2 regions of the Bacillus sp. H1a genome follow, and region 1 is predicted to be linked to the other one. Evidence: riboswitches for the same ligand, from Rfam matches in the RefSeq annotation. Region 1 holds a riboswitch; the other holds the start of a gene.
The links. Region 1 has a riboswitch for S-adenosylmethionine ahead of U860_RS0103680 (bifunctional homocysteine S-methyltransferase/methylenetetrahydrofolate reductase). Riboswitches for the same ligand answer to the same signal wherever they lie in the genome.
Positions count from the first base shown of each region.

Region 2: it holds a riboswitch for S-adenosylmethionine, as region 1 does, so the genes downstream of both, U860_RS0102555 (Na+/H+ antiporter NhaC family protein) here and U860_RS0103680 (bifunctional homocysteine S-methyltransferase/methylenetetrahydrofolate reductase) in region 1, are expected to answer to the same signal.

Region 1 is NZ_AYMH01000005.1:136,528-139,744, reverse strand. It holds gene metH (methionine synthase) at 1-72, opposite strand, end outside; gene U860_RS0103680 (bifunctional homocysteine S-methyltransferase/methylenetetrahydrofolate reductase) at 72-1,904, opposite strand; SAM riboswitch class I at 1,974-2,083, opposite strand; SAM riboswitch class I at 2,288-2,401, shown strand; gene metI (cystathionine gamma-synthase/O-acetylhomoserine thiolyase) at 2,496-3,217, shown strand, end outside.
Region 2 is NZ_AYMH01000003.1:167,995-171,211, forward strand. It holds gene U860_RS0102555 (Na+/H+ antiporter NhaC family protein) at 1-1,282, opposite strand, end outside; SAM riboswitch class I at 1,377-1,482, opposite strand; gene U860_RS0102560 (DUF402 domain-containing protein) at 1,603-2,121, opposite strand; gene gltP (glutamate/aspartate:proton symporter GltP) at 2,189-3,217, opposite strand, start outside.

The DNA.
Region 1 (3,217 bases):
TTGGATCATCGTTCCCATTGCACCATCTAATATTAAAATTTCATGTTGTAATCTCTCTTCTATTCGTTTCATCAATTAATACCTTCTTTCACTTCTTGGTTTTCTCTCACATATTTCACGAGATGTTCTGTAATTTCATATTTTAAAAACGGTGTAATAAGATAAATACCGTTAAAATATTTCATCGCCTCATCAATTAATTGTTGTGAAATACGAATTCCTTCTTCGATAGCTGCCTCTTTCGTTTCATGTCCATCCATTCTTTTCCTTATTTCTTCTGGAAGAGTAATACCCGGCACTTCAAAATGAAGAAAATCGGCATTCCGCTTACTTACTAACGGCATAATTCCAATAAAGATAGGTTGTTCCAAATGCTTTGTCGCTTCATATAATTCTTTAATTAAAGCTACATCATAAATCGGCTGAGTTAAGAAGTATTCTGCTCCAGCATCTATTTTTCTTTCCATTCGTTTTACCGCTGCTTTTAAATGTCTTACATGAGGATTGAATGCACCTCCGACAGAAAATCTTGTTGCCGGGCCGATTGATTTCCCTAAAATAGAACGACCGTCATTCATCTCTTTAATCATTTTAATTAGCTCGATAGATGACAAATCATATACAGAAGTTGCACCTGGGAAATCACCAACACGCGCTGGATCACCAGTTAAAGCTAACACTTCCTCCATACCTAATGCTGATAATCCAAGCAAATGAGACTGCAGTCCAATGACGTTATGATCTCTACACGTTAAATGCGTCAATACTGGAATATCATGTTTCGTTAATAATGCACCCATAGCCATATTAGAAACGCGAGGAGATGCTAATGAATTATCTGCTAGAGTAATAGCATCCGCTCCAGCCCTTTTCAGTGCTCTTGCCCCTTCAAAGAATCGCTGCGTGTCTAACGTTTTCGGTGGATCTAATTCCACTACAACTGTCGTTTGTTTCTTTGCCTTCTCCGCGAGAGTAACATGAGCTCTCGAACGCTTCTCGTGTGTATGGACCACTTTAGGCCTTGGAATCGTCTCCTTTGCTATTACGGGTGCAATATTTGCAATAGCACGTTTCATTCCTGCAATATGTTCCGGGGTAGTACCACAACAACCGCCTAATAAACGAATACCTTGTTCAATAAATTCTGGTGTCATCTCTTCAAAATATGCTGGACTTCCCTCATACACGTAACGCCCCTCCACATAATTTGGGAGACCTGCATTCGGATATGCTGATAAATAGCCATCTTGAGGGATCGATATCATTTTGAAAGCTTCCGTCATATGAAGTGGTCCTAGTTGACAGTTCAATCCAACGACATTTGCACCGTAATCTAAAAGCTGTTTTAATATTTCATTTACATCATTCCCATTTTGAGTCGTACCTGCCTCATGTAACGCTAACTGAGCTACAATCGGAATATTCGTTTGTTTACGCAATACTTTAACGGCATGCAATATTTCAAATTCATCATAAAAAGTTTCTAATAGTAATCCATCAACCTGTTCTTCTAGTAAAGCACCTGCCTGCTCAAGTAGCATAAATTCTCGCTCTATATCAGTCGTTGTAACAGCTCCAATATGTTTCATACCGCCAATTGTCCCTAAAATTGCATTCCGCTCTGTTACTGATGCTTTCGCAAGCTTCACCGCCGCTTTATTAATTTGGACAACTTGATTTTCCAAGCCATACATACGTAATTTCGCTTCATTTGCCCCATACGTATTCGTTTGAATAACATCCGCTCCAGCAGATACATATTGTTTATGGATTGATATAATTAAGTCCGGATCAGACAAATTCAATTCTTCAAAACTACTTTGTAAACCATGCGAATGTAATAACGTTCCAACCGCACCGTCACCTATTACAATTCCTTTTGATAATAAATCTAGTAATTTCACGTATCTCCCTCATTTCTATCAATATAAAAACCCCTCTTCACTTTGAAGAGGGGGACATAATTGTTCCTCCTCTTATTATGCAAAACATTCGTTTTGCAGGTATTAGCACCGTTTCAAACTTTTCGTTTGAAGGTTGCCGGGTTTCACAGGGCCTTTCCCTCCACCGCTCTCAATAAGAGTTTGTCTTTATTATTTTATTTATGTAGCTAAAAGGAAATGCGCTCCCCTTTTAACAATTCTTGTTAATTTTTTAATAAATTTAGCATGCACAAAAATAAAAGTCAATGACACTTGCGGAAAAATAAAAATTATTTAAAATAGAGTTGCAATTCAATTATCTTTTGTTGTAAAGTTAAAAACATAATAAAAATTTCATACGAACATTCTTATCTAGAGAGGTAGAGGGACTGGCCCTATGACGCCTCAGCAACCATTAACGTTCATTCGTTAATAAGGTGCTAATTCCAGCAAATTGTGAAAGATTTGACAGATGAGAAGAAGACTCTATTCAAACCGAAAGCCTTCTTCTTAGAAGGCTTTTTTTATTTTACATTCACATAGCCGTTCACTTTACAAAGGGGGAATTTTCACATGTCAACAATCGAAACAAAACTAGCACAAATCGGGAATCGTAGCGAAACTACAACAGGAACTGTTAATCCACCAGTTTATTTCTCAACTGCTTATCGGCATGAAGGGATTGGTAGATCCACAGGATTTGACTATTCAAGGACTGGAAATCCAACTCGAGGTCTTTTAGAACAAGCAATCGCAGACCTAGAAAATGGCGATCAAGGTTATGCCTGTAGCTCAGGAATGGCAGCTGTTCTCCTTGTCCTTTCACTATTCCGTTCCGGAGATGAGCTTATCGTATCTGAAGACTTATACGGAGGAACGTATCGTCTATTTTCCGAACATGAAGAAAAGTGGAATGTTCGATGTAGATACGTAAATACACAATCTATTAAACAAATTGAGCAAGCTATCACAACTGAAACAAAAGCTATTTTTATAGAAACCCCGACTAATCCACTAATGCAAGTTACTGATATCGCAGCTGTCGCAAGTGTAGCAAAAAGGCATGGGCTACTTCTTATTGTAGACAATACATTCTACACACCTTATATACAGCAACCATTAACAGAAGGTGCCGATATCGTCCTTCATAGTGCAACGAAATATTTAGGCGGGCATAACGATGTACTAAGCGGACTGGTCGTTGCGAAGGGGAAATCACTTTGCGAGGAGCTTGCTCATTATCATAATGCTTCTGGGGCTGTCTTAAGTCCATTTGATTCATGGCTATTAATCCG
Region 2 (3,217 bases), on a different contig from region 1:
CCTTCGAAAAACGCGGGAAACCAATTAAAATCGAAATGATGCCACATACTCCAACTAATATTGGATAAAATGCATAAGGTAACAATTCAATTGGAGATAATGCAGCAAATCCTGCCGCTGTTAACATTTGAGCACCGTACGGAATTAATCCTTGTACACAGCAGGAGAAAAGATCTAATACACTCGCTGATTTACGTGGATCAATTTCATATTGATCCGCAATATTCTTCGCAAGCGGACCTGTAAAAATGATAGAGATTGTATTATTTGCTGTACACATATTCGTCATACTCACTAAGCCAGCAATTCCAAACTCTGCTCCTTTTTTCGAACGAATATTACGCGTTAAAAGATTCATTAAATATTGAATACCACCATTATACTGGATAAGTTCAACCATACCACCGATTAAAATTGCAAGTAATACTAATTCCATCATACCGCCCATTCCAGTCGTTACACTTTTAAAGAAACTCTCTAACGTATAACTTCCATCTATGAGACCGATAACACCAGATAGTACAGTTCCGCCTGTTAACACGATAAGTACATTCCAACCAAGTAATGCTGTAACAAGTACACCTGCATATGGTAAAATCTTCACCCAATCAAATGTATGAGCTTTAATTTCTGTATCACTTCCTAAAGTAATCATTACTAATAGTACAATTGTAATGATTGCAGCTGGCAATACAATTAAAAAGTTCGTTTTAAACTTATCTTTCATTTCTGTTCCTTGCGACCTTACAGCTGCAATTGTTGTATCAGAAATAAATGATAAATTATCACCAAACATCGCACCACCAACAACAGTCGCCATCGTTAGTGCAATTGAGATATCAGTTTGCCCACTAATACCTACAGCAATTGGCGCTAATGCGGCAATAGTTCCCATTGAAGTTCCCATCGCTAATGAAATAAATGCCCCTATAACAAAAATTCCAGCAACGATAAACCCTTGCGGTAAAATAGATAGCGCTAAGTTAACTGTAGAATCAACTCCGCCCATTCCTTTTGCTGTTTCAGAAAACGCCCCTGCAAGTACAAAGATTAATACCATAATCATAATATCCGGATTTCCTGCACCTTTTGCAAATCGTTCCACTTTCACATTAAAGCTTTCTTTACGATTCATCGCTAAAGCAATTCCTACAGCAATTGAAATCGCTACAAGTATCGGCAATTTATAGAAATCACCTGTAATAATTCCAGAACCAATAAATAGCGCCAAAAATATTCCAAGTGGTAATAATGCTAAACCATTTCCTCTCGTTTCTTTCAAAGTATCATCTCTCCCTAGTTTTCAACCTTTTCTAATGAACAACAAAAGACCTCTTCCAACGAGAAGAGGTCTTATACATCTATAAGAAACGCTCTTCTCATCTGTCAAGCACATGCTTGCTGGATTTGGCACAGCACTCTAAAATCGAGTCCGCTGCCGAGGCATCGTAGGGCCAGTCCCTCCGCCTCTCTTTATAAGAAGGTTTCATATTTATTTTTTAATAATAATTTCTTTCCTAACTTTACTCGCTTACAAAACAAAAGTCAATTATTTTTTGTATAGATTTTTTTGGTAATTATACAAAAACGTGAATACATCAATCATTTTAACTTTTCAATCTCTTTATCTATTATTGAAATCCAATAAAATTCTCCCTTTTTTATCGCTGCTACAATCCATTTTGTTATATGCCAAGCTAATTCATATTCTTCCTTAGTAATATCACCCATACTATAGGCATCCTCTAACTCGTCTTCATCCAATACATAAATCTCACCGTTCGGTAACAATACTACATCTAAATATAAATCATCAAAATAAGGTAAACCACGCTCGTCTATTTTATATTCTTTCGTCACGTCGATATAATATTGCACTAATTTTTTTTGATCGTCTAACATAGCTGTAATTGCAAAGTTTTTCCCGTTTATAAAATATTGCATCCATGTATACTCATCACCTGCAATGCAAAGTTCTTTACCTTTGTATTCTTTATAACTAGGCTCTCTCACGTTTTTTATATTCAGTACTCCTAACATACCTTCTTCAACTTGTTTTACTGTGTATGTCTTCTCTATTAATCGCTTCCACGTAGAACCATCACCGTACTTACGTTTCATAACTCCCTCTCCTCTTTTACATACAGAAAAGCTCTCACATATTATGTGAGAGCTTTATAAATCATAATTAAGCCGCTTGACCCTTTTCAGAAATCTCTTTTAAATAAGCTTGTCCTTTTTCAGCGTCATATTGGCCTTCCCACTTAGACATAACTACAGCTGCTAAAGAGTTACCTACAACGTTAACTGCTGTACGAGCCATATCTAGAATACGGTCAATACCTGCAATAAATGCTAAACCTTCAGCTGGAATACCTACTGTACCAAGTGTCGCTAATAATACAACGAATGATACGCCTGGTACACCCGCGATACCTTTTGATGTAACCATTAGTACAAGTAATAATGTAATTTGTTGTGTAATGGATAAATCAATACCGTACATTTGCGCTAAGAAAATTGCCGCAATTGCTTGATATAAAGTTGATCCATCTAAGTTAAATGAATAACCTGTCGGAATAACGAAAGATGTAATTGCTTTCGGGCAACCGAATTTCTCCATTTTCTCCATAATTTTAGGTAAAACCGTTTCTGAGCTCGCAGTAGAATACGCAAGAATAAGCTCGTCTTTTAAAATTTTAAAGAATTGGAAAATATTAATACCAAATATTTTCGCTGTAAGTCCTAATACAACTACAACGAAGAAGATCATTGCTCCGTATACTACAATTAGTAATTTCCCTAATGGAATTAATGAAGCTAAACCGAATGTAGAAACTGTAACACCAATTAATGCGAATACACCAAATGGTGCAAACTTCATAACTTGGTTCGTTACGTAAAACATTGCGTCTGCTACACCTTGGAAAAATTGTAGAACTGGTTTACCACGTTCACCAATTGCTGCTACACCTAAACCAAATAATACTGAGAAGAAGATAATAGCAAGCATATCACCTTCAGCTAATGATTTCATAATGTTTGTTGGAACAATATTTACAAACGTATCCGCAAACGAATGACTTTGTACTTGCTCTGTTGTAGCTGTATATTTGGAAATATCTGTTTTCGTCAATTTATCCATATCAACGCCTTTTCCAGGTTGGAAAATGTTCGCTATTAATAGACCAACAGCAATTGCAATTGTTGTAATAAT